2 regions of the Allobosea sp. 05T422_2 genome follow, and region 1 is predicted to be linked to the other one. Evidence: riboswitches for the same ligand, from Rfam matches in the RefSeq annotation. Region 1 holds a riboswitch; the other holds the start of a gene.
What was found. A riboswitch is a leader RNA that binds a small molecule or an ion and turns the genes downstream of it on or off. The one in region 1 is predicted to bind thiamine pyrophosphate.

Region 2: linked by a shared signal. The riboswitch ahead of thiO (glycine oxidase ThiO) and the one ahead of thiC (phosphomethylpyrimidine synthase ThiC) in region 1 are both predicted to bind thiamine pyrophosphate.

What each region holds. Positions count from the first base shown of each region.
Region 1 covers NZ_JBFTLD010000196.1:5,711-12,598, reverse strand. The annotation lists gene AC1DJT_RS26005 (OmpA family protein) at 868-1,782, shown strand; gene AC1DJT_RS26000 (hypothetical protein) at 1,891-2,091, shown strand; TPP riboswitch at 2,174-2,278, shown strand; gene thiC (phosphomethylpyrimidine synthase ThiC) at 2,357-4,219, shown strand; gene AC1DJT_RS25990 (hydroxyethylthiazole kinase) at 4,228-4,977, shown strand; gene thiE (thiamine phosphate synthase) at 4,974-5,648, shown strand; gene AC1DJT_RS25980 (fumarylacetoacetate hydrolase family protein) at 5,758-6,444, shown strand; gene AC1DJT_RS25975 (dihydrodipicolinate synthase family protein) at 6,467-6,888, shown strand, end outside.
Region 2 covers NZ_JBFTLD010000251.1:4,687-9,191, reverse strand. The annotation lists gene AC1DJT_RS29365 (MFS transporter) at 1-614, shown strand, start outside; gene AC1DJT_RS29360 (hypothetical protein) at 659-1,009, opposite strand; gene AC1DJT_RS29355 (response regulator) at 1,278-1,655, opposite strand; TPP riboswitch at 1,980-2,112, shown strand; gene thiO (glycine oxidase ThiO) at 2,170-3,360, shown strand; gene thiS (sulfur carrier protein ThiS) at 3,357-3,569, shown strand; gene thiG (thiazole synthase) at 3,571-4,347, shown strand; gene AC1DJT_RS29335 (thiamine phosphate synthase) at 4,344-4,505, shown strand, end outside.

The sequences.
Region 1 (6,888 bases):
GCAGCGCCACCCGCGCAGCCACGCCCACCCGCCGCGCCGCCGCCTGAACCGCGCCGCGAGCCGCAGATGCCGCGCCCCGTGCCGCCGGGCGCCGGCGAACCCGGACGCCCACCAGCCATACGGCCGCAACCCGCGCCCCCGCCCTCCTCCGCGCCTCAGCCAATCCCGGCGGTGCCGCGCCCGGCTCCTCCAGCCCAGCCCAGCCAGCCTCAGGCCGTGCCGCCGCGCGCCCAGCCGCCCGTCCCGGCCCCCGTGCAGCCGCCGGCAGCCCGTCCGATTCCCGCCCCACAGGCGCAGCCGCCGGCAACCGCACCGTTGACGCCCCCAGCAGGGGGACGCGCTCCCGGAGCGGCTCCGCAAACCCAGCCGCCCGCTACCGCCCCGCTGGCGCCACCTCCTGCCGGCCGTGCGCCCGGCACGCCACCGGCCGGCCAGGCGCCAGCGGCAGCTCCGGGCCAGCCTCCGGCGGCTCGCCCGACRCCAGCRCCGGTGCCAGGAACKGCYCCGCAAGCYCAGCCGCCCGYSACCCAGCCRCTGGYGCSGCCTCCGGGTGGTCGTGCGCCCGGCGCGCCGCCAGCCGGCCAACCGCCTTCTGCAACACCCGGTCAGGTTCCGGCGCCGCTACCCGCTCAGCCGCCGGCAGCAGCCCCGCTCGCCCCGCCCCCCGGCGGTCGCGCGCCCGGCGCAGTCCCGCCGCCCGTTGCACCGCCGCAGCCGGGCCAGACGCTCGCTCCGCCTCCGGCCGGCCAGCCTCCAGCCGCTGGACCCGGGCAACTGCCCCCGCCTGACCGGCAGGGCCGTCGCGGTGGCATCGGCCTCGGTGGCGCGGCTGCGATCGGCCTTGGCGTAGGCGTACTCGGCGGCATCATGGCGACGCAGGGCGCGACGCGCCTCGACGATGTCCGCGGGCGCCGCGAGGAGCGCCGCGAGGGCGACGTCACGATCATTCGCGAGCCCGGTCGCACGATCATCCGCGACGACGACCGTGCCATCATCCGCCGCGACGAGACCGAGCGCTTCCGCGACCTCGGCTGGCAGGGACGGACCGAACGGCGCGGAGACGAGAACGTCACCGTGTTCGAACGGCCGGACGGCAGCCGCATCATCACCGTGACCGACGAGGATGGCCGCCTGATCCGCCGGACCCGGCGCATGCGCGATGGCGATGAGATCGTGATGATCGACAACACCCGCCGCGATCGGCCGGATATGCGCTTCTCGGACGAGGTCGTCGTGCTGCCGCCGCCGCCGCTGCCGATCCCGCGCGAGCGCTATATCGTCGACGCCGAGCAGGCCGACCAGCGCCTGATCTATGAGACGATCACCGCCCCGCCGATCGCCGCGATCCCGCGCCGCTACACGCTCGACGAGGTCCGCTACTCGCCGGACCTGCGCGCCCGCATGCGCAGCGTCGATATCGACACGGTAACCTTCGAGACCGGGTCCTGGGAGGTCACCCCCAACCAGGCGCAGCGGCTCTCGGTGATTGCCGCCTCGATCAGCCAGGCACTGCAGCGCGCGCCGAACGAGGTTTTCCTGGTCGAGGGCCATACCGACGCCGTCGGCTCGGATGTCGACAACCTCTCGCTCTCGGATCGCCGGGCCCAATCGGTCGCCGAGATCCTGACGCGCGATTTCCAGGTGCCGCCGGAGAACCTGACGACGCAGGGCTATGGCGAGCAGTATCTCAAGGTGCAGACGCAGGAGGCCGCCCGCGAGAACCGCCGCGTCACGCTCCGACGCATCACCCCGCTGCTGGCCGGGCAGAATCAGCCGCAGTGAACCAATAGAACCGGCGCGGCGGGCGACCGTCGCGCCGGTCTCCCCGGATCAGGGGATTCAGGAATCAGCAAGCTCTCCGGCTTAAGACCTGTCGTAAGGAGAGTTGAGATGAGTGAGACAACCGTCGCGATCGCGCAGGGCTTTGCCGCAAGCCAGGCAGCCTCGACCCGCCAGACCTTGCAGACAGCGATGGTGAAGCAGCAGGCGACGTCCGACCAGGCGCTCGTGGATATGCTGCAGCAGAGTGCCGAGTCCCAGAAGGCTACTCTTGCCGCTGGCCAGGGCCAGAACGTCGACATTCTCGCCTGAGCCCGGCATTCCGGCGCCGCATGGCAGGGCCGCATCCCGCCCCTTGCCGGTTGCGTTCAAGAGCCGCCGGCCCTAACCTCCGCTTCGTTCCGAGGGGTGCTCGCAAGAGCTGAGATGGCGTCCAAAGCCGAACCCGTCGAACCTGATCCGGGTCATACCGGCGGAGGGACTGGAACGCGGCGTGCGCCACACGTGTACCCGCAGACAGCAACTGGACCGCTTCTAAACCCGGATCTCCTGAACCTTGGACCAAGGAGGAGATCCCATGAACGCCCACACCAAGCCCCAGAAGAATACCGTCAAGGCTGCCCCTCAAAGCGTGACGACCGGACCGATCATCGGCTCGCGCAAGATCTATGTCGCGCCGCCGGACCATCCCGAGATGCGGGTGCCCTTCCGCGAAGTTCAGCTCACCACCGATTCCGAGCCGCCGGTCCGGATCTACGACCCGTCCGGTCCGTTCACCGAGAGCGATGTCACGATCGACCTGAATGCCGGCCTGCCGCAGCCGCGCCGCGCCTGGCTCGATGCCTCCGGCTTCACGACCGTGCCCGGCCGCGCCGTCACTGCCGCCGATAACGGCCATATCTCGCCTGAACAGCTCGTTCCCGCCTGCCCGGCCCCACGCCCGATCCTCGAGGCGAAGCCCGGCCAGATGGCGACCCAGTACGAGTTCGCCAAGGCCGGCATCATCACGCCCGAGATGATCTATGTCGCGCATCGCGAGAATCTCGGCCGCGCCGCGATGCTCGAAGGCGCACGCGAGCGCCATGCCGATGGCGAGAGCTTTGGCGCCTCGGTTCCGGAATTCGTCACCCCTGAATTCGTGCGCGAGGAAATCGCCCGCGGCCGCGCCATCATCCCGGCCAATATCAACCACCCCGAACTGGAGCCGATGGCGATCGGCCGCAATTTCCTGGTCAAGATCAACGCCAATATCGGCAATTCGGCCGTGACGTCCGGCGCTGCCGAGGAGGTCGASAAGCTGGTCTGGGCGATCCGCTGGGGCGCCGACACGGTGATGGACCTGTCGACCGGCCGCAACATCCACAACATCCGCTCCTGGATCCTGCGCAACTCGCCGGTTCCGATCGGCACGGTGCCGATCTACCAGGCGCTTGAGAAGGTCGGCGGCGACCCGATCAAGCTCGACTGGGAGGTCTTCAAGGACACGCTGATCGAGCAGGCCGAGCAGGGCGTCGACTATTTCACCATCCATGCCGGCGTGCGCCTGCCCTATGTCCCGCTCACTGCGAGCCGCGTCACGGGCATCGTCTCGCGCGGCGGCTCGATCATGGCGCGCTGGTGCCTCGCGCACCACAAGGAGAGCTTCCTCTACGAGCGCTTCGACGAGATTTGCGAGATCATGCGCAAATATGACGTCTCCTTCTCGCTCGGCGACGGCCTGCGTCCGGGCTCGATCGCCGACGCCAATGACCGCGCCCAGTTTGCCGAGCTGGAGACGCTGGGCGAGCTCACCAAGGTCGCCTGGGACAAGGGCTGCCAGGTGATGATCGAGGGCCCGGGCCACGTGCCGATGCACAAGATCAAGGAGAACATGGACAAGCAGCTGCGCGAATGCGGCGAGGCGCCGTTCTACACGCTGGGACCGCTGACCACCGACATCGCGCCGGGTTACGACCACATCACCTCGGGCATCGGCGCGGCGATGATCGGCTGGTTCGGCTGCGCCATGCTCTGCTATGTCACGCCCAAGGAGCATCTCGGCCTTCCCAACCGCGACGACGTCAAGACCGGCGTCATCACCTATCGGATCGCGGCCCATGCCGCCGATCTCGCCAAGGGCCATCCAGCGGCCAAGATCCGCGACGACGCGGTCTCGCGCGCCCGCTTCGACTTCCGCTGGGAGGACCAGTTCAACCTGGCGCTCGACCCCGATACGGCACGTTCCTTCCATGACGAGACCCTGCCGAAGGATGCCCACAAGGTCGCGCATTTCTGTTCGATGTGCGGGCCGAAATTCTGCTCGATGAAGATCACGCAGGATCTGCGCGCCGAAGTGCTGGCGATGGGCGAGAACGAACGCGCGGCGCTCGAGGGCATGGCGGAGAAATCGCAGGAATTCCTCGCCAAGGGCGGCAATCTCTACTTGCCGGCGGCGGAATGAGCGCGACGATGACCGCGGCCCGCCTCGACGCGACGGTCGTTGCAGGCGTGCTGGCGCGGGTGGCAGCGAGCCGCCCGCGGGTGCAATGCCTCACCAATACGGTGGCGCAGAACATTACGGCGAACATGCTGCTCGCCTTCGGCGCGATCCCGTCCATGGCGATCCATGTCGACGAGATCGCGGCAATGGCCGAGGGCGCCGGCGCGATCCTGATCAACATCGGCACGATCAATGCCGAGAGCGAACTCGCCATCCCGAAGCTGCTGGAGGTCGCGCGCGACCGACAGAAACCGCTGGTCTTCGATCCGGTCTTCGTCGAACTCTCGCCGCTGCGCCAGCGCGTGGCGCGCGAGGTCTTGCGCCTGCCGAACATCGTCGTGCGCGGCAACGCGACCGAGATGGCCGCGCTTGCTGCCGATCTCAAGACGGCGCGCGAGCGCAACCTCACGCTCGTCACCACCGGCAAGGTCGACCGGATCATGCGCGCAGGCGGCATGCTGTCCGTCTCCCATGGCCATCCGCTGATGACGAGGGTCACCGGGGTCGGCTGCGCAGCGGGCGCCCTGATCGCGGCATGCTGCGCGGTCGAGGGCGATCCGGCAGTCGCGGCCGCCGCCGCGCTGACCGCCTATGGCGTCGCCGGCGAGATTGCGGCAGAGACATCGCAAGGGCCCGGCAGCTTCGCCGTGCACCTGATCGACGCGCTGGCAGGGATGGACGAGGCCACGCTGCGCGAACGGATGGGAGAGCACGGGTGAGCGTTGATATCCGCCTTTACGGCATTGTCGATCCGCAGATCGCGGCCGGGCGCTCGCTGGCCGACCTGGCGCGTGCCGCGGTCGATGGCGGCGCCACCCTGATCCAGCTGCGCGCCAAGACCGAGACGACGCGCGAGATGGTGCGCGAGGCCCGGGCCATCCGCTCGGCCCTGCACGGCACAAGGGTGCCGCTGCTGATCAACGATCGCGTCGATGTCGCGCTCGCTTCCGGTGCCGACGGCGTCCATCTCGGCGCCGACGACATGAAGCCGAACGATGCCCGCCGCCTGCTCGGGCCCCGCGCCATCATCGGCGCGACGCTGAAGCATGAGGATGAACTCTCCGCATTGGCCTCGGCGAAGATCGACTATGCCTGCATCGGCGGTGTCTTCCAGACCTCGCACAAGGACAATGCCGGCTCCTCGCTCGGTCTCGACGGCTTCACGGCCCTGCGGCGCAAGGCTGCTGCCGCATTGGGGCCGCTCCCGGTCGGAGCCATCGCCGGCATCACGGCAATGAATGCGGCCTCGGTCATCGAGGCAGGGGCTGACGGCATTGCCGTGATCGGCGCGCTGTTCGTGCAGGACGATGTCGAGGCCGCCGCGCGCGCACTGCGCGCGGTGCTCGAGCGGCTGCTGCCGACGCCGCCAGAAGCTCCCGCATCCACCTGAACCGTCACGTGGCAATGCCGGGCGCGCAGCCCCGCCACGAGCGCCCGGCCCCTTGCTTCGCGCCCGTCGCTCGCCCATGAACGGCACGACATCGAGGGAGCGCTGCGTCATGACGAATTATGTGATCGAACCGCCCGCCATCAACGCGGTTCCGGTAGCGGGTGGCGGGCTCTTCCCCGTGCGCCGCATCTTCTGCGTCGGACGCAACTATGCCGAACATACCCGCGAAATGGGGGGCGATCCCGACCGCGAGGAGCCGTTCTTCTTCACCAAGCCCGCGGACGCAGTGGTGATCAACGGCACCGACATGCCCTATCCCAGCAAGACCAAGGACCTGCACCACGAGATGGAGCTGGTCGTCGCGATTGGCACCGGCGGGCGCGACATCCCGGTCTCCGAGGCGCTCTCGCATGTCTATGGCTATGCGGCCGGGCTCGATATGACCCGCCGCGACCTGCAGGGCGAAGCCAAGAAGACCGGCCGCCCCTGGGACATGGGCAAGGGCTTCGACCAGTCGGCCCCGATCGGGGAGATCGTGCCCGCGAGCCATAGCGGCCATCCCGCGGCCGGCAAGATCGAGCTCACGGTCAATGGCCGCGTGCGCCAGACCTCCGATCTCGCCAAGCTGATCTGGAGCGTGCCGGAGACGATCGCCTATCTTTCCGGCCTCGTCGCGCTGGCTCCCGGCGACCTGATCTTCACCGGCACGCCGGAAGGTGTCGCCGCCGTCGTCGAGGGCGACGTGCTGGAAGGCGCCATCGACGGCGTCGGCACCGTCCGCACCCGGATCGCCTGAAGAGACTTCGAGGAACCTGACCATGCAGCTGACCCCTGACGCCCGCGGCGTCTATCCCATTGCGCCGACCCCCTTCACGCCCGATGGCGCCATCGACTGGACGAGCACCGACCGGCTCTTCGATTTCTACGCCGGCATCGGTTCTGACGGCATCACCGTGCTCGGCATCATGGGCGAGGCGCCGAAGCTCGAACCGGAAGAGTCCGTCGGGCTCGTCAAGCGCGCCGTCGCGAAGATGGGTGGCAAGCCGATCATCGTCGGCGTTTCGGCGCCGGGCTTTGCGGCTATGCGCTCGCTGGCGCGGCAGGTGATGGATCTCGGCGCCGGCGGCGTAATGATCGCCCCGCCGCCGAGCCTGCGCACCGACGACCAGATCGTCGGCTATTACGCCCAGGCCGTCGAGGCGATCGGCAGCGACATTCCCTTCGTCATCCAGGACTACCC
Region 2 (4,505 bases), on a different contig from region 1:
TGCCAAAGGGATCGCTGTGGCGGGACCGTCGTTTCCTGACGCTGGCGGCAGGGATGGCGTTGGGTCTGTTCGCCCAGATCGGCCTTCTCGCCCATCTGTTCTCCCTGCTCGTCCCGGCGATCGGGCCTCAAAATGCCGGGCTGGCCATGGGCGGCGCAACGATCGCCGCGATCGCAGGCAGGACGGTGGTCGGCCTCGTCATGCCTGCCTCGGCGGACCGCCGCCTCGTCGCCTGCGCGAGCTATGCGGTCCAGATCGGCGGGTCATTGACCTTCCTGATCGCGGGCGATGCCAACGCAACGCTGATGATCATGGGCGTCATTCTGTTCGGTGCGGGGATTGGCAATGCCACATCCCTGCCACCGCTCATCGCACAGGTCGAATTCGGCAAGGCAGACGTTGCCCGCGTCGTTCCACTGATCGTTGCCATCGGACAGGCAAGTTATTCCTTTGCGCCGGCCGTGTTCGGCGCTCTGCGGACGCTGTCGCCAACCGGACTGTCGAGCTTCGATGGGGCAGCGCTGTTTGCGGTCGCTGCCGTGGTGCAAGCAGCCGCCATTGCCTGTTTCCTATGGGGGCGCCAAAGGCGCTCGCTGCCAGGCGCGACCGCATGACGGAGACAGGCCCCTTGGACCTGGCAGGGGCGAACCCTGTGCGGCTAGCCCTCGCCACCTGCGTCGGACAGCACCCTTGCCGGCACGGGGAGGACGGTCGCCCTCTGGCCGTTTTGCGTGGCCAGCCATTTCAGATAGCGCAGGCGTGCCGCCACCGTGTTGCTGCGATGGGTGTTTTGCAGCCACTCAAGATACTCGGCGAGGCGAACGGTGATGATCTGGACGGTCTTGCCCTTGGCCAGAAGCAGCTCCGTCGCGGCAGCGAACTGGCGCTTCCATTCGGGATAGGAGCGGGGGATCCTGGGGTCCTTGCCGACCATGTCCAGCAAGGCAGGAAAGTCATCTTCCGAATACCACGGTACCAGCACGGTGTCGTAGTAATCGAACTTCCGCATGGCTGTGTCCGCCCAGCAATCGGAAAGCGTCGCCCACCTGCGATCCTACCAGTTCTCCAGCTGGTTTACGAGTTGCGCGCAGTGCCTCACCGGTTTGCGCGCGGGCGAGTTGCAGATCTCGGGATATCCGGTCGGCGCCATCACGAAGGATGCAAGCCCTCCGTCGGGCACGGAAAGCCCGTTTCAAGCCCGTTTCCTGGGCTCTGCCCCGATCCCGCCCCGGCGCGGGGATCGGCCGTTTCCTTCGCGCCCATTCGGTCAGGCGCGCCTAGGCGCTGGCCGGCAAGGATTTCAGCGTCCTGATGATCTCGCTCTCGGTATAGGGTTTTCGAAAGAACCGGGCCCGCTCAGGCAATTTCTGAGGGTCGACCCGGACATGGCCCGAGGTCACCATCAGCCCGATCGGCGGCCATTTCTCGCGCACGACCTCGACCAGCTGCAGGCCGTTCAGCGAGCCCGGCATCTCGACATCGGTGAAGAGGATGCGGACATCGTCGCGTTGCTCGAGAATGGCCAGGGCCTCGTCGGCGGTCGCTGCCTCGACGGCGAGGTAACCGGCCTCCTCGACGAGCAAGGCCGCATACATCCTGATGATCGGCTCGTCGTCGACAACGAGAACAACCGGCTTTTCCGCGTCTGTAGGCACTGGGCTTCTCCTGAACCGCCTTCTTGTCGCGGCGGTAGAGGTCCAACGGCTCATGGACCGGAACGTTCCGCCGTCGCGCCTGCTTTGGGCGCTACGGACAATGCAGGCTGTTGGCATGGCCGGCGGAGCGCTCCCTCGTGAAGCTGCCCGCCTGGCCGCGCGTGCCGGCAGCGGAAGCGGAGCGCGGGTGAATGGCGGMAGGCGAGGTGCCTCAGCAGCGCCTTGGACCGGCGAAGATTCCCGGCCCCTGGCCCGCCAGCCGGGGTCCTCCCGGCGTTCGTGTCTGATTGGCCTTGACCTCGCTGCCGCCCCGGCTCCAGACTGCGCGGATCCAAGGAGATCCCCGGCAAGGGGCTGAGAAACCGCTGGCAGACCGGGTGTTCCCCGGAGAGGCGCGCGGAAATCCTTCGAACCTGATCCGGCTCATACCGGCGGAGGGATGGAGCGTCGCGGCACTTGCCGGCAGCCGAAGGGCTGCCAGATCTCCTTCCCCGAGCGGGCGAGGAGTTTGCCTATGCGAGGCCCGCCACACACCACCCTTCGCCGATCTGGCGACGCTTCCGGGCCCGTCGCCTGCGAGGCGCCGGCCGCCACCGATATCGCCATCATTGGCGGCGGCCTGATCGGTTTGTCCATCGGCTGGCGGCTGGCCCGGCGCGGGCTCGATGTGACCGTTTTCGAGCGTGGCACGATCGGGCAAGGGGCAAGCCTTGCCGCGACCGGCATGCTGGCCGCGGCCGCCGAGCTGGAKCCGGGCGGCGAGGAGCAGCTGCCACTGGCGCTCGAAAGCCAAAGGCTCTGGCCGGGTTTTGCGCGCGAGCTCGAAGCCGAGAGCGGGCTCGGCGTCGACTATCGCCGGGACGGTGTCCTGCTGGTCGCGCTGGGGCGTGAGGAGGTCGAGCGCCTGCGTTTCCGCCATGACATGCAGCGGCGCGCCGAGGTCGAGGCTGCATGGCTTAGCGGGGCGCAATGCCGCGAACGCGAGCCCGGGCTGAGGCCCTCGGTCGTTGCCGGCATTCTCTGCCCGGCCGACCATCAGGTCGATCCGCCGCGCGTCATGGCGGCGCTACGACGCTCCTGTCTCGCGGCCGGAGGGCACCTGGTCGAAGCCTGCGAGGCCGAGCCGGAGCTGGCCGGCGGCCGCGCTCTCGGCGTCTCGACGCCGCGCGGGCTCTGCAAGGCCCCGATCGTGATTGCGGCCGCCGGCGCCTGGACCCGATTTCAGGGGCTCGACATCCCCGTCCGCCCGCTCAAGGGTCAGTCACTCGCCCTGCGCAGCACGCCCGAGACCGGCACGCTCGCGCGTGTCGTCTGGACCGAGCAGGTGCATCTCGCTCCCAAGAGCGACGGCACTCTCCTCGTCGGCGCCACCATGGAAGAACGCGGCTTCGACGACAGCGTGACCGCTGGCGGCGTCTATGCCCTGCTCGACGGCGCCCGGCGCGCACTGCCCTCGATCGAGGAGATGCCGGTCGAGGCGATCTGGTCCGGCTTCCGCCCGACCTCGATCGACGATGCGCCGATCCTTGGTGAGACGGGGATAGCGGGCCTGCTCGTTGCGACCGGCCATCACCGCAACGGCTATCTGCTCGCCCCCGTCACGGCAGCCGCGATCGAGCAACTCCTCGTCGAGAATCGCATCACGGGTCCGGCCGCGTCATTCGGCCAGGCGCGCTTCACCCCCTGTCTGGAGGCAACCTCATGAAACTCATCATCAATGGCAAGGACCGCGATAGCGCAGCGGAGAATCTGGCGGCGCTTTGGCAGGAGGAGACGGCCGAGATGGACTTGCCGGGTCCGCAGGGCTTCGCGATCGCGCTCAATGGCACCGTGGTCCGGCAGGTCGACTGGGCGCAGACGCCTCTGTCGCGCAACGACCGCGTCGAAATCATCCGTGCCTTCGCAGGGGGCTGACATGAGCACTCCGATCGAGGCCCTCACCATGGCGGGCACGGCATTGTCGTCGCGGCTCCTCATTGGCACGGCCGGCTATCCGAGCCAGCGCATCATGGTCGATGCCATCGAGGCCAGCGGTTCGGATCTTGTCACGCTCTCCCTGCGTCGCATTTCGCTGCAGGGCCATGGCTCCGACACGGTGCGCCTGCTTGCCGGCCGCCGCTTCCTGCCCAACACGGCAGGCTGCGAAACCGCGCGCGACGCCATCCTCACCGCCGAGCTTGCACGCGAGGCGCTTGGCACCAACTGGATCAAGCTCGAGGTGATCGGCGATCGCGAGACGCTCTATCCCGATGTCGGTGAGCTGCTGGAGGCGACGCGCCAGCTCGTCGACAAGGGCTTCGTCGTCCTGCCCTATTGCAACGACGATCCGGTGATTTGCGCTCGCCTGGCTGATCTCGGGGCCGCCGCCGTGATGCCGATGGGGTCGCTGATCGGCTCGGGCATGGGCGTCGCCAATCCGGCCAATCTCGAGCTGATCTGTGCCCGCTCGCCCGTGCCCGTGATCGTTGATGCCGGCATCGGCACGGCCTCCGACGCGGTGATCGCCATGGAATGCGGCGCGAGCGGGGTTCTGCTCAACACCGCCGTCGCCAAGGCCGATGATCCGGTGCGAATGGCACTCGCCATGCGTCACGCCGTCGAGGCCGGCTGGAACGCCCGCTTGGCGGGGCGCATTCCGCGGCGTGGGCGGGCTCAGCCGTCCAGCCCGCAGCTCGGGCTTGTGGGGTCGTGAACAGGCTGCCCGACCGGCTGCTCGTCGTCACCGACCGGCATCAGGCCGTGAAGCCTTTGCCGCAGCTTGTCTCTGCGGCGCTCGCCGGCGGGGCACGCTGGATCTGGCTGCGCGATCGCGATCTCGATCAGCCGGAACGCCGCAGCCTGGCGCAGCAG